4 regions of the Kitasatospora sp. NPDC059327 genome follow, and region 4 is predicted to be linked to each of the others. Evidence: riboswitches for the same ligand, from Rfam matches in the RefSeq annotation. Region 4 holds a riboswitch; each other region holds the start of a gene.
The links. A riboswitch is a leader RNA that binds a small molecule or an ion and turns the genes downstream of it on or off. The one in region 4 is predicted to bind cobalamin.
Positions count from the first base shown of each region.

Region 1: another riboswitch for cobalamin. It lies ahead of ACFXHB_RS14010 (cobalamin biosynthesis protein); the one in region 4 lies ahead of metE (5-methyltetrahydropteroyltriglutamate--homocysteine S-methyltransferase).
Region 2: another riboswitch for cobalamin. It lies ahead of ACFXHB_RS07325 (prenyltransferase/squalene oxidase repeat-containing protein); the one in region 4 lies ahead of metE (5-methyltetrahydropteroyltriglutamate--homocysteine S-methyltransferase).
Region 3: another riboswitch for cobalamin. It lies ahead of ACFXHB_RS43820 (HoxN/HupN/NixA family nickel/cobalt transporter); the one in region 4 lies ahead of metE (5-methyltetrahydropteroyltriglutamate--homocysteine S-methyltransferase).

Region 1 is NZ_JBHYYB010000018.1:77,792-83,356, reverse strand. Features, by position in the region: gene ACFXHB_RS14015 (cobyric acid synthase) at 1-588, opposite strand, end outside; gene ACFXHB_RS14010 (cobalamin biosynthesis protein) at 585-1,556, opposite strand; cobalamin riboswitch at 1,652-1,814, opposite strand; gene ACFXHB_RS14005 (XRE family transcriptional regulator) at 2,055-2,771, shown strand; gene ACFXHB_RS14000 (alpha/beta hydrolase family protein) at 3,061-4,176, shown strand; gene ACFXHB_RS13995 (hypothetical protein) at 4,734-5,565, shown strand, end outside.
Region 2 is NZ_JBHYYB010000007.1:145,702-151,266, reverse strand. Features, by position in the region: gene ACFXHB_RS07340 (hypothetical protein) at 1-210, shown strand, start outside; gene ACFXHB_RS07335 (hypothetical protein) at 325-666, shown strand; gene ACFXHB_RS07330 (flagellar hook-length control protein FliK) at 756-1,244, opposite strand; gene ACFXHB_RS07325 (prenyltransferase/squalene oxidase repeat-containing protein) at 1,358-2,455, opposite strand; cobalamin riboswitch at 2,555-2,703, opposite strand; gene ACFXHB_RS07320 (hypothetical protein) at 2,975-3,373, shown strand; gene ACFXHB_RS07315 (HEAT repeat domain-containing protein) at 3,546-4,607, shown strand; gene ACFXHB_RS07310 (hypothetical protein) at 4,981-5,565, shown strand, end outside.
Region 3 is NZ_JBHYYB010000191.1:2,401-7,965, forward strand. Features, by position in the region: gene ACFXHB_RS43805 (AAA family ATPase) at 1-1,828, shown strand, start outside; gene ACFXHB_RS43810 (hypothetical protein) at 1,847-3,535, opposite strand; partial or broken gene ACFXHB_RS43815 (ArsR/SmtB family transcription factor) at 3,684-4,025, opposite strand; cobalamin riboswitch at 4,108-4,301, shown strand; gene ACFXHB_RS43820 (HoxN/HupN/NixA family nickel/cobalt transporter) at 4,334-5,503, shown strand.
Region 4 is NZ_JBHYYB010000009.1:125,664-131,228, reverse strand. Features, by position in the region: gene aceB (malate synthase A) at 1-378, opposite strand, end outside; gene aceA (isocitrate lyase) at 480-1,772, opposite strand; gene ACFXHB_RS08935 (short-chain fatty acyl-CoA regulator family protein) at 2,194-3,663, shown strand; cobalamin riboswitch at 3,785-3,939, shown strand; gene metE (5-methyltetrahydropteroyltriglutamate--homocysteine S-methyltransferase) at 4,098-5,565, shown strand, end outside.

The DNA.
Region 1 (5,565 bases), on a different contig from region 4:
GTTGACGAGCCAGCCCGCGACATGCCGTTGGTCCTCCTGGGACAGCAGCGCCAGCGTCCCGTACATCGCCGCGAACACGCCGCCGCGGTCGATGTCGCCGACCACCACGACGGGCAGCGCGGCGGCGGTGGCCAGGCCCATGTTGGCGATGTCCCGGTCGCGCAGATTGATCTCGGCGGGTGACCCGGCGCCCTCGCAGACCACCACGTCGTAGCGGCGGCGCAGGTCGGCCAGGCACTCCAGGGCCCGTTCCAGCAGGACGGGCTTGCGCTCGCGGTAGTCCAGCGCGCCGACCTCGGCGACCGCCCGGCCGAGCAGCACCACCTGGCTGCGGCCGTCCGCGCCGGGCTTCAGCAGCACCGGGTTCATCGCCGCCTCGGGCTCCACCCGGGCGGCCTGGGCCTGCATCGCCTGGGCGCGGCCGATCTCCGCGCCGTCGGCGGTGACGAAGGAGTTCAAGGACATGTTCTGCGCCTTGAACGGCGCCACGGCGACGCCCTGACGGGCCAGCCAGCGGCAGATGCCGGCGGTGACCACGCTCTTCCCGGCGTCCGAGGTCGTCCCGGCGACCAGCAGTGCGTTGCTCACGCGCTCCCCCTTCTCGTCCCCGCCCCGAAGGCCCGCACGACGGCGTGCCCGGCGACGGTCGTACCCAGTGCGAGCAGCCCCACCCGGCGGGAGAGCCGGCAGGCGCGCTCGATATCGTCCACCGTCACCGGCCGCAGCTCGCCGCCCAGGACCGGCCGGTGCTCCACCCGGGTGCCGTACCGCAGGGTGCCGCCGAGGCGCACCCCGACGGCGCCGGCGAAGGCCGACTCGGCCTGGCCCGCGTTGGGGCTGGGGTGGGCGGAGCCGTCCCGGCGCCAGACCCGCCAGGCCGTCCGGGGCTCGGGCGCGGCGGCGACCGCCAGCAGCGCGGTCAGCCGGGCGCCCGGCCAGCCCGCCAGGTCATCCAGCCGGGCCGAGGCCCAGCCGAACCGGGTGTGGCGGGGCGAGCGGTGGCCGACCATCGCGTCGAGGGTGTTGACCGCGCGGAACGCCAGCAGCCCGGGCGTGCCCGCGAGGGCGCCCCAGACGAGCGCGTTGACCACGGCGTCGGCGGTGTTCTCGGCGACCGACTCGACCACCGCGCGGGCGATCTGCTGCTCGTCGAGGGCGCTCGGGTCGCGTCCGCACAGGTGCGGCAGCCGCTCGCGCGCCGCCGCGAGGTCGTGCGCGGCGAGCGAGCGCCCGATCGTGCGGGCCTCGCGGGTGAGCGAGGTGCCGCCGAGCACCGTCCAGGTCGCGGCGGCGGCCAGCGCGGCCCGCCCGAGCGGCCGGCGGCCCAGGGTGCGGTCGGCGGCCACCGCGCCGGCGGCGACGGTGCCCACGCAGAGCGCGGTGAAGGCGGTGCCGACCGCGCGGTCGTCGCGCCAGATCCGCCGCTCCAGCCGGCCGGCCGCGCCGCCGAAGACGGCCACCGGGTGGCCGCGCCGCGGATCGGCGAAACGGGCGTCGGCGAGGTATCCGGCGACGGCGCCCAGCGCGAAGGCGGCGGCGCGGGTCAGCGGGCGCACGGTGGACAGCAGAGGGCTCGGAAGGTCGGGGCAGCCTGCATCGCGTGCGTGTCCTCACTCAGGGTCCGCGCCCTGGATCGACGAACCGGGGGCGAGAGTCTCCTGGCTTCCGGGGTCGAACGCACCCCCGGGCCTCCGGCCGCCGCTGACGGCTCGCCGTGATGGACCCCTCCGGCGCCGCGTCGGGCGAGGAGGGACTCCGAGTGTGCTCCCCGGTGACAGTGGCGGGACCGCGCCGGACTCGCACCGGCTTCCTCTGCATGCCTCCGTTTGGCTGAAGGATCCCATCACGCGGCCGAACCGTGCGTCAACCAAGGTCACGGAGGGGTTGGTCACAGCGCCCGGGGGTTTCCCGGCCCCGTCGCTACCTCTGATCACCACCCCCCGCAGGGGCATGACAGCCTGTGTGATCGTCCAGTCGCCTGGAGAACCCTCCAGGCCCGCTTCGTGTGTTCGGCGGCTGGGGGGCGGCCGGACCACCCCCTACCGTCGGGTCCCATGCGACGCAGACAGCCACCCGCCGTGCCTCCGGTGCCCTTCTCGCCCGCGGCCGCCCGCGCGCACCGCGCCGGACTCGGCCTGACCCCCGACCAGGTGGTCGAGGGCATGGCCGCGCACGGTGTCCGGCTGCTGCCCACCCACCTGCTCGGCTGGGAGAGCGGCGCGCTGCGCCCCACCGAGGAGGAGTTCATCGCGCTGGCCCGGGCGCTCTGGTGCCCGCCGGCCCAGCTGATGGGCGTCCGCCCGGCCCGGCTGCGGGACTTCCGGGTCGCCCGGGAGCTCAACCAGGAGAGCGCGGCCCGCCGGATCGGCATCGCCCTGCGGCAGTACCAGCAGGCCGAGGCGACCGGGCGGTGGGACGGCGAGCAGGAGCAGACGTACGCGCTGGCCCAGGTGCTCGGCCTGACGCTGCGCGAGCTGGTCGCGGTGACGGGCCGGGCGGACGAGCTGGACCGGCGGCTGCGGCAGTGCGTGGACAGCCGCTGGCAGGCGCACGTGCGGCCGATCGGCCGGATCGTGCCGGTACACGAGGACGACCTCGCCACCGTGCTGACGGCGCTGCAGAAGGAGTACCAGGTCACCTCCCACTGGGGCGCCGGCAGCTGGGGCTCCCCGGCCCCGGCGGCGGGCCCCGAGGCGGCGCAGGCGGCCCGGCCGCCGGGCGAGCGGTTCTGGGAGCTGCTGGGGCGGCTGGAGACCGAGATCCCGGTCTGACCGGCCGCGGTCCTCCCCGCTCCCCCTTCCGTCCTCCGCTTGCCTTCTCCGTTTCCCTGTCTCCGCTTCCGTTCCCTCCTTCCGTGATTCGCGTCGCGAGCCCCGCCGCGAGCCCTGCCCCGCCGCGAGCCCCGCCGCACCGTGAACCCCGCCGCACCGTGAACCCCGCCGCACCGTGAACCCCGGGCCGGCGTGACCCGGACGGCCGTGTCCGGTGGCCGGGCGCCGTTCCCACGAGTGGACTGGTGGGCACAGTGCCCAGTCCGCGACGAACAGAGCGGGGAGCGATATGCGTTGGGGAACCGCGGCCGTAGTGGCGGCCGCCGTCGTCGGGACCGGGGCCGCCGTCCTGCTGATCGGCCGGCGGGCGTCCGAGCGGATGGTCAACCCGGCGGCCGCCCGTGAGCGGCCCGCCGGCCCCGTGGTGGTGCTGGCCCTCGGCGCGGGTCGGGCCACCTTCACCCGCACCGCCGAGAGCGCCCGCCCCGGCCGCTGGGCCGTCGAGTGGGCCGACGGCGGGCACGCGGTGGTCGACGAGATCCTGCACGCGGACGAGCGGGGCGTCACCCGGCGACTGGTCCGCGCCGACCGGGGCACCCTGGCTCCCGGCACCTCGGTCCGCTTCACGCCCCGCGTCCACCTCGGCGATCCGACCTCCGCACTCGGCCTGCCGTTCACCGAGACCGCCGTGGAGGGCGAGCTGGGCGCGCTGCCCGCCTGGTGGCTCGACGGCAAGCGCGGTACCTGGGTGATCCTGGTGCACGGCCCCGGCGCCGACCGGCAGCAGACCCTCCCGGTGATCCCCGTGCTGGAGCGGTTCGGCCTGCCCGTCCTCGCCGTCACCTACCGCGGCGACGAGGGCGCGCCCGCCTCCCCGGACGGCCTCGGCCACTTCGGGGAGACCGAGTGGCGGGACGTCGAGGCGGCCCTGCGGCTGGCCCTCGACAGCGGCGCCGGGCGGGTCGTCCTGTACGGCTGGTCGCTCGGCGCGACCATGGTGCTGCAGACCGCGGCCCGTTCGGCGTGGGCCTCCGCGATCAGCGGCCTGATCCTGGACTCCCCGGTGCTCGACTGGTCGGCCTCCGCCCGCCGGGGCGCGGCCCGGGCCGGCTACCGGGGCGCCGCCGGCGAGCTGGGCGCGCTCGCCGCCGAGGGCCGGGCCGGCGTGGATCTGGCCGACTTCGCCCGCCTCGCGGACGGTACCGACCTGCGGGTGCCCACCCTCCTCCTGCAAGGGCCCGACGACACGCTGGCCCCCTGGCGGGCCGCCGCCCGGCTGGCCGACCGGCGCTCCGACGTGGTCGGCCTCCGGGCCGTGCCCGGCGGGGAGCACGCGGGCCTCTGGAACGCCGACCCCGACCGCTACGAGGAGCACCTCCGGCGCTGGCTCACCCCGCTGCTCTGACCTCCGCTGCTCCGAGGCCCGCCGCTCCGCCTCCCGCCACCCCGCTCCCGCCGCTCCGGGCCGGGTGACCCCGGGCGGCGGGGAGCGCTCCCGGGCGGGGCCGGACCCACCGGTGGGTCCTCCGGAACCCCCGGTGGGTCCTCCGGAACCCCCGCCGGGTCCTCCGGAACCCCCGGTGGGTCCTCCGGAACCCCCGCCGGGTCCTCCGCTCCCGCCCCGTTCACCCCACCGCCCCCGAGCTGGCGTGTGCGCGTCAGACAGATCCGGCCAGGCGGTTTGGCCTCTGTTGCCCGATCTTGTCGACCCCCCGCGACCGCCTCCCGGTGGTCGGGGCCGATCGGATGTGACAGAAGGCCGGTACAAGGGGAAGACTGCTCGACGTGACGTCTCGGAATCCGCGCGACCGTGATGCCCAGCTCCCGCCGACGATCGGCTCCGGTGCGACGGTGACCCGTCTCCCCGGAACTGCCCACCGCCCCGCCGGCGCCAGGCCGGGCGGCTCCGGCGTACCCCGCCGACGAGGCCCCGCACCAGCCCCCGGCCGTGGCCGGGTCCCGGTGCCGGACGGCTTCCCCGCTCCCGCCGAGCTGGCCCCGCTGGCCCGTCGGATGTTGATCGACGCCGTCCGCATCGCCCGCTGGGCCGGTGAACTCGCCGAGGTCGACAAGCGCGGCGAGCTGCTCCCCGAGGACGCCCGCGACGCCGGCCGCGCCCTCGCCATGACGGTCGGCGCCGCCACCAAGGCCTGGGGCCAGGCCCTGCTGGTCGGCCTGGTCGAGGCCCGGGACGGCGGCGCCGCCCCCGGCTGGCGCCTGCACGCCTGGGAACACGACGACGAGGCCGTGGTCCGCGGCTGGTCGGCCCTGTTCGACGCCTGGACGCTGCTCGCCCCGGTGCCGCCCGCCGCCCTGCGCGGCGTCTTCGCGGTGCTCGCCGGGCAGGCCGTCGACCAGGCACCCCAGCTGCTCTCCTTCCTGCACCTGGTGGCCGGCCCGGTCGCCGACAGCGAGCTGCTGGAGCTGCTGCGCCGGGGCCTGGACGAGCGCCGGGTCGGCGGCGGCGACGGCGCGCTGGGGCTCTCGCCGGTGCCGCACGCCGCGTCGGCGGTCTCGGCCGTCCGCGGCACCTGCCGCGAGCCGCAGATCGACACCCCGGCCGCGCCCGCCGACGTGGCCGCCGTCCTGGACTGGATGCTGGACGGCCTGGCCGCCGTCGGCGCGGTGGTCCGCAAGGACGACGCCGCCGAGCTCTCGCCGCTCGGGCACTGGGCGGTGCGGGCCAAGCTGGAGGAGATCTGCACCGTCGCCCAGACGGCCGCCGGGCACATCGAGCAGAGCGCCTTCGAACTGCTCAACGCCTGCGCCGACTACTCGCCGGGCCCGGCCCGCG
Region 2 (5,565 bases), on a different contig from region 4:
CTGGACGCGGCGGCCGGCGCCACCCCGGGCGGCTGCGTCACCTCCGTCACGCCGTCCACCGGCGGCGGCACCGTCACGGCGGTCAACGGCACGGCCAACAGCGGTTCCTCCACCTGGAAGGTCGGCCTGGACGGCGCCGCCGCGAGCGCCGCCACCCGGGCCACCACCGTCCATCTCGGCGACACCGTGTCGCTGCGCTACGGCAGTTGACCGCACGCCGCCGGGAGGGGGACGATCCGCGGTCGGCCCCCTCCCGGCGGGCGGGAACCACGACGGCCCGGCGGATCCGCCGCCCGGGCCACCGGACAGGGGGAACGGGTACCGATGAGCGTGACCAGATGGGTGGCGGGCGGCTACGTGGCCTCGGTCGGCGTGCTGGCCGCCCTGGGCGGGTTGACGGAGAACGGGCGGTACTACCTCGCGGCGCTCCTCCTCACCCTGCCCGTCGGGTTCGCCGCACTGGCCGCCGTCTACCTCGCACGGGGCCTGCTGACCGGCATCGGCGGGCTGTTCACCGCGACCCGGCTGCCGGGCGGCGACGAACCGGCATGGCTCACCACCGCCGGCACGGTGGTGAACACCCTGCTGTTCACGGCCGCGGCGGTCACCACGGTCCTGCTGGCCGACCGGCTCGCCCGCCGGCGCCGGGCCTCCCGGGACGCCTGAAGCCGTGCCGCCGGTGCCCCGGCTCCTCCGAGGGGAGGGGCCGGGGCACCGGCGTTCGGCTGTGGGTCCGGGCGGCGTCGTGCCGGATCTCAGGGCGCGGTGATGCCCGGCTGCGCGCCGGCGCCGAAGGCCCAGCCCTCGACCTCGCCGGGCGCCGGGTTGTAACTGCCCGCGCCCAGGCCGCTGTACGACCAGGCGCCGCCGTGCTGGGCGTGCCAGTACGACCAGTAGGCGCTGCCGGTCGGGTTGGTGCAGGTGGTCGGCAGGGCGTTGATCGTGCAGACGAAACCCGGGAAGCGCGGGTGGAAGGCGTACGAGAAGCCGGCGCCGGTCAACGCGGCCAGGCCGCTGGCCGGGTCACCGAGCGCGCAGCCGGTCTGGACGCCGCCGCCGACCGCCGTGAAGTCCACCACGACGGTGACGCCGGTGGTGCCGGAGCAGGCGGCGGCCCGGGCCTGCGGGGCCTGGACGGCGGAGATGCCGAGCAGGCCGGCCGTGAGGGCCACGGCCCCGGCGATCGACCCGAGCGTGCGGCGGACGGGACGGACCGGGCGGGCCGGGGTGAGGGTGTCGGTCATCGGAACTCTCCTCGCGGGATCAGGGGTTCGCGGGATCAGGGGTTCGCGGGTTCTGGGGTTCTCGGGATCAGGGGTCCGCCGCGCCGGCGTCCGCCGCGCCGGCGCTCGCGGCCTCAGCCGGCGGCCGGTGCCGGGCAGGCGAGGGTGGGGGCGCCGGGACGCGCACCCGCGGCGGACAGGGTGGCCAGCGGGGTGCCGGCGAGGCCGAGGACGGCCTGCGCGGTGGCCCGGGCGCCGTTGCCCGGGTTGAACCCGGACGCGTCGTAGGCGACCGCGCCGCGCACCGCCGGGTCCGTGGCGCAGCCCTGCTGGAACTTCACCAAGCGGCTCCAGCCCTTGAGGCCGGCGCCGAAGCGCCCTGCGGAGAGCAGCGCCTGGGTGGCCAGGCCGGTGGTGTTGGCGTTGGAGGCGGTCGCCCCGGAGGCCGCGAAGCCGCCGTCGGCGTTCTGACGGGAGGCCAGCCAGGCGAGGCCGGAGGCCGCCTTGGCGGCGCGGCCGGTGGCGGCGAGGGCCTGGACGGCGAGCGCGGTGGCGTCCGGGTCACCGGTGCAGGTGGCCGCGCCGAAGGAGACGGGGAAGCCGCCGTCCGCGCACTGGCTGTTCGCGAGGAAGTCCACGGCCGCCGCCGGGGCGTCACCGGGCGTGCGGTGCAACGCGATCAGGGCCAGCGACTGGCCGAAGGCGTTGCTGTAGTCGCCCCACTGCGAGCGGTCCGAGAAGCGGCCCTCGGCGGTCTGGAGCGAGCGCAGCCGGGCCGGCAGGTCGACGCCGCCGAACCCGGCCGGGTTCCCGCCGCGCACCTCGACGGCGAGCAGCAGCTTGGCCGTCGCGCCCGCGTAGGCCTCGGTGGTGCCGTCGCCGAGGTAGCCGCCGATGATCTCGGGCTTCGCCAGCCAGGCGGTGGCCCTGGCTGCCGCCTGGTCGGAGCTGTGCGAGGCCGCGAAGGCCAGTACGGCGTCGACGGTCAGGCCCTGGTCGGGGTAGGCGGTGCCGTTGAAGACGGACTCGAAGTGGTCCCCGTCGACGAGTTGGCGGGCCAGCCAGCCGGCCGCCGCGGCGTCCGGCCGGAGCGTCGCGGACGACGTCGCGGATGTCGTCGCGGCGGGCGCGGCCGCGGGCGCGGCGTGGGCGGCCGCCGAGGCCGGGAGTGCGGTGGCGAGGGCGAGGGCGGGTATCGCGAGCAGACCGAGGGTGCGGCGGAGCGGGGGCATGGGTGCCTTTCCGGGCCTGGACGCAGGGGCCCGGAAGGCGCGCGGCGGGTGCCGGGGCAGCCTTCGGAGCTCCGGCCCGCAGACCACGACGGGAGGAGTGGACGCCACATCTCCGCCGACGGGTACTCGGGCTCGCCGCCGACGTGACGTCGGCGACCTACCGTTGCGGGTCAGCGCCGGATTCGGACCGGACTTCCCCCGTTGACGGAGTCACCATGTGACGGCTCATCATCGCGAAGCGGAAAAGACCGGGTCAAGGGATCGTGCGTCACATCATCATGACCACCCGGTGGTTCGCCGACGCCGTGCCCCCGGCCTGCCGGACTCCCCTCCCCCGCCCGGCAGGTCGTCGCCCCGGGGACCGGTACCGGCACCCGCGACCACGATCACCCCACCGGACCGCGAGGCCGGTCGGAGCCATCGACCGGGCCCCCGCCGGCCTCCCGGCTCACGGACTCGCACGAACTGTCCCGACACACGAACTGTCCGACACACGGTCGGCCCTGGCATCCTGTCCGGGTGTCGAAGAAGCGTCAGCGTGCCACGACCCTCGCCGAGGTGGTGGCCGCCATGGAACCTCCGTCGGCGGACGAGCGCGCCGGCTCGTACACCCTGCGTCCCGTGGCGGCCCGTGGTTTCGCCGACGGCGAGGGCTGCCACTGGCGGCTCGCCCGTGGGCCGCTGCACCCCCGCCGGGCCAAGCGGCTGGCCGTCTGCGCCGACGTGATGTCGATGGGCGAGTACTACGACGACCGGGCCGAGCGGTGGCTCCCCCGCTTTCTGGCGGACGCCGAGCGCCCCGCCGCGTGGCTGGCGGCGCGGGCCCGCCTCGACGCCACCGACCTGCCGATCCATGAGGCGTACGAGTTCACCGCCGACGACGGCCGGGTGCTCCTCTTCATCGAAACCTACTGCTGACCCGACATCTCCCGGTCGGACTGTCGTATCGGATGGAGAGATCGTCGGCTTCACGCAGGGGCTGGACACCGCCGAGGAGACGGCCGGAAGCCGCGGGAGGTCGAGGACATCGGCGCGGGGCCGGCGTGGAAATCGGGTGCCCGGCACCGGGCCGTCGGGCCAGAATGCGCGCATGGACGACACGGTGGGGCCGGCGGAACGCTTGGTGGCCGCGGCACGGTTGGCGCGGGTCTCGGAGGCGGACCACGACGGGCACGCCTACTGGGCGCTGGTCCGGGAGGCGGCGCAGGAGGAGAACGGGGAGCCGGCGTTGCGCCGCGGGTCGGGCTTGCTGGGGTCGGCCGATGCCCTGGAGCGCAAGGTCGGCTGCGATCTGGTGGGAAGCGCGGCCGACACGCACGAGTCCCTGCGCAGCGCGGCGGCGACCGCGCTGACGGCGCCGGCCGAGGTGGAGACGGAGACCTCCGTCCTGTCCTCCCTCGTCTGCGCCCTGGGCCGGACCCGGGACCGGCGCGGCGTTCCCGTGCTGGTCGGCCTTTCCGGACACGAGGACGCCGACCTGCGGCGTCAGGTCGCCTCGGAGTTCACCTTCGTCACCAGCGGACTGTCCGACGGGCCCGACGTCCGGGCGCTGATCCGGCTCACCCGGGACGAGGACCCCGAGGTCCGCGACTGGGCGGCCTTCACGCTGGGGTTCCAACGGGAGCAGGACACGACCGCCATCAGGGACGCGCTGTGGGCGTGCACCACCGACGCGTGCGACGAGGTCCGGGAGGAGGGCGCCCGGGGGCTGGCCAGACGGCACGACCCCCGCGCCGTGCCGCTGATCGCGCGACTGCTGGAAACCGACGGCTGGTCCCACTCCTTCACCCTCGACGCGGCGGAGATCCTGGGCGTCCCCGCGCTCCTGCCGGCGCTGGCCGCCTGCGACCCCGCCTCGCCCGAGACCCACCGGGCCGTCGCGGCCTGCGACCCGGTGCGGCGGGCCCGGCTGGAGGACGACGCCTGGACGGTCGTGACGGAGCTGGAGCGGCTGCGCCCCGGCATCGGCGCGGCACTCGACTCACCGCGCTACGAGTCCGTGCACGCGATGCGGCTGACCCACCGGGAGGCCGCCGACGCCGGCTACGACGTGGCCGAGCTGCTCTCCCGCGCCGGCGGGGACCCGGCACGGGCGGCCGGGCTGGTGGTGGCCGACCTCACCCGGTCCCCCGGGGGGCGGTCCGCGACCTGACGGCCTCCCGGGCCCCGCACGTCGGCGACCAGGGCCACGACGAGGCGGGGCACCGTCCCCGCCCCTCGCATCGGCCGTTCCCGGCCGACGGCGCCCACCGCGCGGCTTCCAGCAGCAGGCCGAGGGCGTGGTCGTCGATGCTCACGGACGGGTCGAACGCGTGGGGGCTGAACCGTGCCGCCAACAGGGGATGTATGCCGCCGGACGGTTCAAGATCACTTCGCATGTCCAGCGGTGACCCACCACTACCCGAGCGTATTCCGGCCCGGCGGCACGAGTCCTGGCGGACCGACAGACCGACCGACTGACGGCGTGTGGTAGCGTCCGTCCCTTCTCCGGTAGGCCGGATGAGGTCCCCCCCCAGCAGGTTCCCGTGACCGACCCTTCCCAGCAGCTCCGGAGCGCTCTCGACGCGCTGGACACCGTTTTCGCGCCGGTCTCCGAACGACCCTTCACCGTCGGCGGCTGCGCCTACTGCTACACCGACGCCGACCTCGCGGCACTCGCCGGGCCCTCGCAGCGGCTACCGGAGGCACTGGTCCGCTCGGTCGCGGCGGAATCGGAAGGCCACTGGGACGACTTCCCCGCCCTCTACCGCCGGATGACACCGCGCGTCGTCCGCCTCCTGGCCACCGATCGGCTGCACGTCGACCACGGGCTGATCGCCTCCCGGCTGCTCGCCGCGGAGCCGCGGACCTGGTCGGAGCCGGAGCGGGAAGCGCTGGAGGGCGTCTGGCACGCCTGGTGGCGGGCGGCCCTGCACGAGTACCCGGGCACCGGGTCGGTCACCGGGGTACTGGAGGCGGTCTCCGTCAGCACCGGGAGCCTCTCGCCGTGGCTGACGGTCTGGGCCGGTACCCGGACCGACGCGGCGGACCGCCACCTCGCCGACGCGCTCGACGACTGGCTCTTCGAGGGGCAGCTGGCGGATCTCCGGCTCGGCTTCTACGACGAGCTG
Region 3 (5,565 bases), on a different contig from region 4:
CGCGCTGACCGGGCTCGGCGGCGTCGGAAAGACCGAGGTCGTCGCGCGGTGGGCCGAGGAGCACGCCCGCCGCTTCCCGAGCGGCCAGCTGTACGCGGACCTCACCACCGTGCGCCACCAGGGCGGCGTCGACCTGGGCGAGGTGCTGGGCGGGTTCCTGCGGGGGCTCGGGGTCCACCGGGACTTCGTGCCCGAGCGGCTGCCCGAGCGCGCGGCGCTGTTCCGGACGGTCACCTCGGCGGGCGGGCTGCTGGTCTTCCTCGACAACGTCGAACACGCCTCGGAGGTCCGGGCGTTGCTCCCGACGGCCGGGCTGGTCGTGGTCACCGGGCGGGCGCGACTGCCGGGCCTGGCGATGGTGGGTGCGACGCTGCTCGATGTCGAGCCGCTGCGGCCGGAGGCCGGCTCGGAGCTGGTCCGCAGCTGGCTCGGCCCGGGGCGCGGCACCGACGAGCAGCTCCACGACCTGGTGCGGCTGTGCGGCGGACTGCCCCTGGCACTCCAGGCGGTCGGGTCCGAGCTGATCACCCGCAGCGGACTGCCGGTGGAGCGGGTGGTGACCGAACTGGCGGACGAGGCCGGCCGGCTGGCCGCGATCGAGCACCGGGAGGGCTCCGTGGTCGAACCCTTCGAGGCCGTGTACGCGCACTTCCCCGCGCACACCCGCCGGCTCTACCACCTGGTGGGGCTGCACCCGGGCTGGCACCTGACCCCCGAGCTGGCCGAGGCGGCCGGTGTCGAGCGGGCCGGCGAGGCCCTCGGCGAGCTGGTGCGGGCCCATCTGCTGCGCCCGGTGGCGGACGAGAGCGCGGACCCGGCGGAGCGGTACCGCACTCATGACCTGGTCCGGCTGCACGCCCGGCGCCGCGCGCGGGCCGACCCCGGGCGGGAGGAGTCGCTGCGGCGGATCGTGGCCCACTACCGGGGCCGGGCGGCGGCGGCCGACCGGGCGCTCGGTGACCGGATGCGGCTGCAGGAGCCCCCGGAGCCGTCGGTGCCCGGTTTCGCCGACCCGGCCGCGGCGATGGCCTGGCTGCAGGTCGAGCGGGCCGATCTGCTGGCGGTCCTGACGGCGGCCGCCGAACAGGGCTGGCACGGCGAGGTCTGGCGGCTCTGCGAGTCGCTCTGGCCGCTGTACCACGGCCGGAAGCACTATGGCGACTGGATCGCCTCCCACCTCCTGGGCGTCGAGTCGGCGCAGTGGGACAACCGCCCGGACGCCGGGATCCGGATGCGCAACCAGCTGGCCCGGGCCCACTACGAGCTGGGGCGCTACCCGGCGGCGGCCGAGCAACTGGCCGCCGCGGCCGAGCTGCTGCCGCTGGTGGACGACCCGCGACTGGCCGGCGTGCTGGTCGAGACCGAGGCACTGCTCTGCCTGGCCGACGGGCGGCCGGAGCGGGCGGTGGAGCTGTTCACCCGGGCCCGGGAGGCCAACGCGGGGGACCCGCACGGCGTGGTGGTGCAGAGCTACCAGCTGGGCCGGGCACTGGTCGCGGCGGGTCGCGCGGAGGCGGCGCTGGCCGTCCTGGCCGAGGCGGCCGTCCTGGCCGAGCGGACGCGGGACGGCTCGATGCTGGTGAAGCTGCCGCTCGCCCAGGGGCGTGCGCTCCGGGCGCTGGGGCAGCCGGCCGAAGCCGTGCGGCTGGTCAGCTCGGCCGCGGACCGGGCCGCCGCACGGGACGAGCTGGTCAAGGAGGCCGAGGCCCGCGAGCTGCTCGGCGACCTGGCGGAGGAGCTGGGCGACCGGGCGCTGGCCGCGGGTGCGCGGGCCCGGCTGCGGGAGTTGCGCGGGCGTGCCGGCGTCCTCGGCGGGCGCGAGGCGTAGCCGGGCCGCCGAGCGCCGTCACGGCGGGGCGGTGAACGTGACCCGGACGCGGCGCTCGCCCGTGCGGACGGTGAGCCCGCTCTGCGGCAGGGTCGCCGGGTCCGAGCCGTGGTGGAGCCAGAGGGCCACGGCCGCGCCGAGCAGCAGCGGGTCGAGCAGTGGCTTCGGCGCTCCCCACGGCCGTTCGGCACGGGCCTCCAGCAGCAGACCGGCGGGCAGCCGCAGCAGGTGGCGGCTCCTGCCGAGCGCGGCCACCGCCAGTCCGAGCCCGGGGGAGCGGAAGGCCTCGGCCAGCCAGCGTTCGGCGGGCAGCTCGGCCCGGACCTCGGTGCGGGCCAGCACCTCGGCGACGTCGCGCAGTTCGAGCCGGTGCTCCTCGGCGGCGACCGCGTAGATGCCGCGCGCGGGCCCGTGGTCCGGCCCGACGGGGTAGCGCCGCAGGGCGACCTCGCTGCCGGAGACCGTTCCCTCGACGTCGTACGCCGACGGGCCGCGGGGGGTGCCCGGAAGCGGGCGCGGCACGGGGTAGGGCGGCAGACGGGGTTCGTCGGACGGTTCGTCCAGCCGTGCCAGGTGGGAGTAGAGCAGCGGGCGCAGCAGTCGGGCCGACTGCCCGCGTGCGCCGAGCGAGCGGTCGGTGAGCGGTCGCAGGGCGGCCGGATCGTGGGCGGCCAGGGCCTGTTCGAGCTGGGCGAGAAGATCGCCGTCGGGGTCGAGCGGTGGCGCGGCCTGACCGAAGGCGTAGCCGGGGGAGCGCGGGTCGAGCTCCTCGGCGCCGGTGGCGGCCAGCAGGGTGTGGCGTTCCAGCGCGGCGCCGTAGAAGGAGACCGAGCCGTGGTCGCCGATCAGGCAGTCGGCGGCGACCAGCGCGGCCTGCCAACCCCGGTGCGGCGGGACGAGCCGGAGCCCGGACTGTTCGGCGGCGGCGAGCAGGGCCCTCGGGTCGTGCCGGGCCCAGATGTTGGGGTGCAGGACGACGGCGACCGCGTACTCGTCGGCGGGCAGCCGGTCGACCAGCCGCAGCGGCAGCCGGGGGTGGCGACCGAACAGGGAGTGCTCGCTCCAGGTGGAGTTGACCACGACCAGCCGGCGGCCGTCCACGGCGCCGAGCGCGGCCCGGTAGCCGTCCCGGGCGTCGAGGCTGTTCAGCATCCGGTCGAAGCACGGGTCACCGACCACCCGCGCGTGCGGCAGGGCCTGCGGGCAGGAGATCCGCAGCCGGTCCAGCTGTTCCTCGTGGGAGAGGCCCAGGACGTCGACGAACGCTTTCCCGCGGTGGGTCAGTTCGCGGCGGGAGAGGCCGGCTGCGGTGACGGTGTCCCCGGTGGACTGGGACACCAGGCGGTTGTAGCCGGCGCCGTGCGGCAGGACGATCAGCGGGGCGTCCAGCCGGCCCATCGAGGAGTGGACGGCGCAGGCGACCGCCAGGTCGAAGCGGTGCCGGGTGGCCTCCCGCCAGTCCAGGAGGGTGAACCCGGGCAGGTCGCGCAGGAACGCGTCCAGTCCGGCGGTGAAGGCCGAGCCGGGGTTGACGGTGAGGTAGAAGCGGATGCCGTCGCGGTCGCGGAGCAGGGTGAGCACGTCGAGGACGCGGGTGGCGGAGGTGAGGGTGCGGACGACCGCGAGGACGCGTGCCTCGACCGGCCGGGTGTTCCAGCGGTCGTCGTCGGGCCAGGCCCGGCCCCGGGGCCTGCGGCGGATCAGCACGCGATGATCGTACTCATCCGGGTGCGTGCCGGGGCGGTGGCCGGACGGTGGGTCAGCCGGCCGCGGCGGTGGGCCGGTGGGGCCCGGCCGGGGCGGTGGGCCGGTGGTGCTCGGGCGCGTCGGCCGGTTCGTGGTGCTCGGCGGCGGCGCACGCGTCCAGCAGGGGGCGCATAGTCTCGTCCAGCAGCCGGTAGCGCACCACCCGCCCGTCCTTGTCGCCGGTGACCACGCCCGCCGTGCGCAGCAGCCGCAGTGCCTGCGAGACGGCCGGGTCGCGCATACCGGTGGCGACCGCCAGGTCGGTGACGGCGAGCGGGCCGGCCCGGTGCAGGGCGAGCAGCAGGGCGAGCCGACCGGGGTCGGCGAGCAGCGAGAACCGCTCGGCCCAGGACCGGACGTGCCCGGTGTCGCCGATCGCGGCGATGGCCTCGCAGACCCGGTGTCCGTCGATGGTGCGGTGGCCCGCGCGGTCGGCCGGTACGAGATGCATGCGGACATTCTCGCAGCCCCGGGGCTGTGATTCCGGACACCTGCGCAGGTGCGCAGCCTTGCAAGGGTGTGGCGGGGGACCCTACGGTGTTGCCCGCCGTGGTGCTCGGGAAGACCGGTGACGGACTCTCAGGAGTCCGGAGTCCGGAGCGGCCCTCGCCACTGTGATCGGGGGAGTCGTCCGTGCCCACGACGCCACTGGGTGCCTCGCGCGCCCGGGAAGGCGGGCACGGGAGCCCCGTAAGCCAGGAGACCGGCCACGGCATCTCACGAACGACTTTCCACGAGGTGCTGGAGCGTGATCCCACGATGACCCTGCCCGAAACCGCCGCCCCCGCGGCGCCGTCCGCCTTGCCCACCTTCCGCTGGAAGCGCGAGGACACCATCCGTACGGCCGGGTTGATGGGGGTGATCCTGGCCATGCACGTGGTGGCGTTCGGGACGCTCTTCTTCCTGGTGGCACCCGAGGGCTACGCGGTCGGTACGCAGGTCTTCGGGGTGGGCCTGGGGATCACCGCCTACACCCTCGGCATGCGGCACGCCTTCGACGCCGACCACATCGCGGTGATCGACAACACCACCCGCAAGCTGATGGCGGACGGCAAGCGGCCCGTCTCGGTGGGCTTCTGGTTCGCCCTCGGGCACTCCTCGATGGTGGTCCTGATGGCCGCCCTGGTGGCGGGCGGCGCCCAGCTGGCCAACACGCTGATGGACGACGAGTCCCCCACCCACCAGTGGCTGGGCGTGGTCGGCACCTCGGCCTCCGGTGCCTTCCTGTACCTGATCGGCGCGCTCAACCTGGCCGCCCTGTTCGGCATCCTGCGGGTGTTCCGGTCGATGCGCGCGGGCCGCTTCGACGAGGCGGAGCTGGAGGAGCACCTCAACTCGCGCGGCCTGCTGGCCCGGGTGCTGAACCGGGCGACCCGCTCGATCACCCGGCCCGGCCAGATGTTCCCGGTGGGGATGGTGCTCGGCCTCGGCTTCGACACCGCGACCGAGGTGACGCTGATGGTGATGGCCGGCTCCGGCGCGGCCTCCGGGCTGCCCTGGTACGCGATCGTCTGCCTGCCGCTGCTGTTCGCGGCGGGGATGAGCCTGTTCGACACGCTGGACGGGACGTTCATGAACTTCGCGTACCAGTGGGCGTTCTCCAACCCGGTGCGCAAGGTGTACTACAACCTGACCATCACCGGGCTGTCGATCGCGGTGGCCTTCATCATCGGCACCATCGAGCTGGTCGGGGTGCTGCACGAGAAGCTGGACCTCACCGACCCGGTGAGCGGCTGGATCGCGGACCTCTCGCTGGACAACGTCGGCTATGTCATCGTCGGGCTGTTCGTGGTGGTCTGGGCGGCGGCGATCGCCTACTGGCGGCTGGCCGGCGTCGAGCGGCGCTGGAGCCCGCGGTCCACGCGGCCCCCGGGTGACGTGCCCGCCCAGGGGACGGCGGCCGAGGACGCCGCCGACCTCGCCAGGTAGCCGGGCCGCCTCGACGCGCGCGGCGGCGGCCCCCCCCGGCGGGGGGGGAGGGGGGCCCCCCC
Region 4 (5,565 bases):
GAGGTTGTGCCAGGTGGGGGAGGTGGCGTCCTCGAAGTCCGCCAGCCACACCCGCGCACCGGAGTTCAGCGCGTTGACGGTCATCCGGCGCTCGGGCGGTCCGGTGATCTCCACCCGGCGGTCGTGCAGTCCGGGCCCGGCGCCGGCGACCCGCCAGGAGGCGTCCTCCCGGACGGCGCGGGTCTCCGGGCGGAAGTCCGGCGTGGCGCCGGCGGCCAGCGCGGCCGCCCGGCGCGCGCGCTCGGCGAACAGTTCGGCGCGGCGGCCGGCGAAGGCGCGGTCGAGGCGGGCGACGAACTCCAGGGCGCCGGGGGTCAGGATCTCGTCGAAGCGGTCCTCGGGGGCGCCGAGGACGGTGATGCGGCCGGTCGTGGTCATCTGCGGTCTCCGGAGGGCAGGGCCCGGGGCCTCGTCCCTCAACGAGGCCCCGGGCGGTGGGGCGGAAGGCGGCTCGTCCCCGACGAGACCGCCGGGGTGGCTCAGTGGAACTGCTCGGCCTCGGTCGAGCCGGCCAGCGCGAGCGTCTCGGCGTTCGGGTTGAGCGCGGTGCTGACCGCGTCGAAGTAGCCGGTGCCGACCTCGCGCTGGTGCTTCACGGCGGTGTAGCCGTCCGGCACGGCGGCGAACTCGGCCTCCTGGAGGTCGACGTAGGCGGTCATGCCGCGCTCCGCGTAGCCCTTGGCGAGCTGGAACATCGAGTGGTTCAGCGCGTGGAACCCGGCCAGCGTGATGAACTGGAAGCGGTAGCCCATCGCGCCCAGCTCGCGCTGGAACTTGGCGATCCGGTCGTCGTCCAGGGCGGCCTTCCAGTTGAAGGACGGCGAGCAGTTGTAGGCGAGCATCTTGTCCGGGTACTCGGCCTTGAGCGCCTCGGCGAACTCGCGGGCCTGGGCGAGGTCCGGGGTGCCGGTCTCCACCCAGATCAGATCGGCGTGCGGGGCGAAGGCCAGACCGCGGGAGATGACCGGGGCCATGCCGGGCTCGACCCGGTAGAAGCCCTCGGCGGTGCGCTCGCCGGTGCAGAACCGGGCGTCGCGCTCGTCGACGTCGGTGGTCAGCAGGGTGGCGGCGAGCGCGTCGGTGCGGGCCACGATCACCGTCGGCACGTCGGCGATGTCGGCGGCGAGACGGGCCGCGTCGAGGGTGCGGATGTGCTGGGCGGTGGGGACGAGCACCTTGCCGCCGAGGTGGCCGCACTTCTTCTCGGAGGCGAGCTGGTCCTCGTAGTGGATGCCCGCCGCGCCGGCCGCGATCATGCCCTTGGTGAGCTCGAAGGCGTTCAGCGGGCCGCCGAAGCCGGCCTCGGCGTCGGCGACGATCGGCACCAGCCAGTCCGGGCCGTCGTTGCCCTCGGCGGCGTCGATCTCGTCGGCCCGCAGCAGCGCGTTGTTGATCCGCCGCACCACCTGGGGCACCGAGTTGGCCGGGTACAGGCTCTGGTCCGGGTAGGTCTGGCCGGCCTGGTTGGCGTCGGCGGCGACCTGCCAGCCGGACAGGTAGATCGCCCGCAGCCCGGCCCTCACCATCTGGACGGCCTGGCCGCCGGTGAGCGCGCCGAGGGCGTGCAGGTAGTCCCGCTCGTGCAGCTGCGCCCAGAGCCGCTCGGCGCCGCGCCGGGCCAGCGTGTGCTCCTCGCGCACCGTTCCGGACAGCCGGACCACGTCGGCCGCGGTGTAGCCACGCTCGACGCCCGCCCACCGGGGGTCGGACGCCCATCGGGCGGCCAGCTCCGCCGCCCGTCGCTCCTGCTGCTGCCGTACCGACTGGGTCATGATCCGCTCCCGGGGATGCGTGTTGCGAAGGGTGTGAGGGTGCTCACCTCGTGGGTGGAGGTGCGGCCGGGGCGCCGGGCGGGCGGCTGGGGCCGCCGGGACGTCGGTGCCCCCACGGGCCCGCCGCCGGGCTGAAAATGCCTGGTGGAGCGGGCTGTTGGTGGTGCGCCGACCGGCCGCGGTACCGACTCTGGCACCCCCGGGCCGCGCCGTCACCGCTGGACGGCGGCCATGTTCTGCGAAGCGCGGCCTGTGAATCGGCGAAGTCTGCGAAGGTCCCGCCGGCGGACGCCCGGCTATGCTGCCGGGCACCGGACGGGTCGACGGCAGGCAGGCGGACGGCAGGCAGGCGGACGCGTCGACAGCACGGGGAGCGCCGACGGCCGGCTCGGACGGATCGACGGCAGGGAGAGAGGGCCGGATGGGAAAGACCTTCGCCGGCGCACGGCTGCGCCGGCTGCGCGAGGACCGCGGACTCAGCCAGGCGGCGCTCGCCCGGCTGCTCGACCTGTCCCCCAGCTACCTCAACCAACTGGAGCACGACGCCCGCCCGCTCACCGTCCCGGTGCTGCTGCGCCTCACCGAGGCCTTCGGCGTCGACGCCGGGTACTTCGCGCCGCCGGACACCGCCCGGCTCACCGCCGAGTTGCGCGACTCGCTCGGCGAGGAGCTCCTCGCCGGCCGCCTCACCCCGGGCGACCTGGACGACCTCGCCACCCGACTGCCCGCCGTGGCCCGGGTGCTGGCAGACCTCGGCCGCGGCCGCCGGGCGGCCGCCGAGCAGCTCGCCGTCCTCACCGGGGACCGCGGCCCGGCCGCCGACACCGCCCGCACACCGCACGAGCTGGTCCGCGAGTTCTTCTACCGTCGCCGCAACTACCTCCATGAACTCGACCTCGCCGCCGAGGAGTTGGCCGCCGAGATCGGCCTGCGGCGGGGCGGGGTCCGGGAGGCCCTGGCCGAGCGGCTCGCGGCCGGGCACCAGGTCCGGCCGGTCGTCGGGGGCGAGCACCTGCACGCGTACGACCCGGACAGCCGGGTGCTGCGGCTGTCCGACCGGCTGCGCCCGGGCCAGCAGGCGTTCCGGATGGCGACCCAGCTGGCCTACCTGGAACACGACGCGCTGCTCGGTGAACTCGCCGCCGAGGACAGCGCGCCCGGGTCGACCGCCTGGTCCCTGACCCGGATCGGGCTGGCCAACTACTTCGCCGCCGCCCTGGTCCTGCCCTACCGGGTCTTCCACGCCGAGGCGGAGGCGGCGCGCTACGACATCGAGCACCTCGCCGACCACTTCGGGCTGGGGTACGAGACCGTCTGCCACCGCCTCAGCACGCTCCAGCGGCCCCGGCTGCGCGGGGTGCCGTTCTCCTTCGTCCGGGTCGACCGGGCCGGCAACGTCTCCAAGCGCCAGTCCGCCACGGACTTCCACTTCTCCCGCACCGGCGGCACCTGCCCGCTGTGGAACGTCTACGAGGCCTTCGCCGCCCCCGGCCGGGTGCACGTCCAGGTCGCCGCGATGCCCGACGGCCGGCGCTACCTGTGGACCGCCCGGGCGGTGTCCCGCTCACCGGGCGGCTGGGGGCGGCCGGGCAAGACCTTCGCCGTCGGCCTCGGCTGCGAGCTCCGGCACGCGTCCAGGCTCGTCTACTCCGCCGGGCTCGACCTCGCGGACGAGGCGGCCGCGACCCCGATCGGCCTCGGCTGCAAGGCGTGTGAGCGCCCCGCCTGCCCGCAGCGGGCCGCGCCCGCGGTCGGCCTGCCCCTGGCGGTGGACGAGCACACCAGCACCTTCGTGCCCTATCCCGTCCGGGTCGGAGCGGCGGTTCGCCCGGGCGGCGCCGCACAGCCGGGGGGAGCGGGGCGGTCCGGGGGAGCGGGGCCGCGGGGGTGACGGGGCGCCTCACCTGCCCACGCCACCATCCGCGATCCGGACAATCGCCGACGCGACGCCGTCGATGGGCCTAGGGTGGGCGGTGCAGTCGGTTCGCCGTGTCCTCCAGCCACGGCGTCGCAAGAGGGAACCCGGTGGAAATCCGGGACTGCCCCGCAGCGGTGAGTGGGAACGACCGCCGTCACATGCACTGGGTCCCAGCGGGGCCCGGGAAGCGACGGCCAGTAGGGGTCCGCCTGGTTCGCCAGATGGACGTGCCCGCGAGTCCGAAGACCTGCCACTGCCCGCGTGCACCCCGCACGCGGTGATCTCGGTGACCTCGAGGGCGGGTCGGCGGAGCGGGCGGGCCCATCCTGGTGCCGTGCCCCCACTGTCGTACCTCCACGCCGTCGCGCTCTCCCGGGATCGCAGCGCGACTCGCGAAGGAGAGTTCCGTGTCATCGAGTTCCACCGCCCCGCAGGCCACCGTGTACGGCTACCCGCGGCAGGGTGCCGACCGGGAGCTGAAGAAGGCCGTCGAGGGGTACTGGGCCGGCCGCGTCACCGCCGCCGCCCTGCACGCCGTCGCCGCCGGACTGCGCCGGGACAACTGGCGCCGGCTGACCGAGGCGGGCGTCACCGAAGTCCCCACCGGCGACTTCTCGCTCTACGACCACGTCCTGGACACCACGGTCGCGGTCGGCGCGATCCCGGCCCGCCACCGCGCCGCCGTCGCGGCCGACCCGCTGGACGGCTACTTCGCCATGGCCCGTGGCACGCAGGAGGTCGCACCGCTGGAGATGACCAAGTGGTTCGACACCAACTACCACTACTTGGTACCCGAGTTGGGCCCGGACACGGTCTTCGTGGCGAACTCCGCGAAGCCGGTCGCCGAACTGCGTGAGGCCCTGGAGGCCGGTCACCGCGCCCGGCCGGTGCTGGTCGGCCCGCTGACGTACCTGCTGCTCGCCAAGCCCGCCCCCGGCGTGGCCGCGGACTTCCGGCCGATCACCCTGCTGGACCGGCTGCTGCCCGTCTACGCCGAACTCCTCGCCGACCTGCGCGCCGCGGGCGCCGAGTGGGTCCAGCTCGACGAACCGGCCCTGGTCCAGGACCGCACTCCGGCCGAGCTGAACGCCGCCACCCGGGTCTACCGCGAACTCGGCGGGCTCACCGACCGCCCCCGGCTGCTGGTCGCCAGCTACTTCGACCGTCTCGGCGAGGCCCTCCCCGTCCTGGCCAAGGCCCCGATCGAGGGCATCGGCCTGGACTTCACCGGTCCGGGCGCCGCCAACCTCGACGACCTCGCCGCCGTCGGCGGCCTGCCCGGCAAGCGCCTGGTCGCGGGCGTGGTGGACGGCCGCAACATCTGGATCAACAACCTGGAGAAGTCCCTCGCCACCCTCGGCACCCTGCTCGGGCTGGCCGACCGGGTCGACGTCGCGCCGTCCTGCTCCCTGCTGCACGTCCCGCTCGACGCCGACGCCGAGCGGGACCTCGACCCGCAGGTCGCCCGCTGGCTGGCCTTCGCCCGCCAGAAGACCACCGAGATCGCCACCCTGGCGCGCGGCCTGGCCCACGGCACTGACACCATCGCGGCCCAACTGGCCGCCAACCGTGCCGACCTGGCCTCCCGCGCCGCCTCCGCGCTGACCCACGACCCGGCCGTCCGGGCCCGCGTCGCCGCCACCACCCCCGCGGCCGCCCGCCGCGCCCAGGCCTACCCCGAGCGCGCCGAGGCGCAGCGGACCAGGCTGAACCTGCCGCTGCTGCCGACCACCACCATCGGCTCCTTCCCGCAGACCACCGAACTGCGCACGGCCCGCGCCGATCTGCGGGCCGGCCGCATCGACGACGGCACCTACCGGGACCGGATGCGGGCCGAGGTCCGTGAGGTGATCGCCTACCAGGAGAAGACGGGCA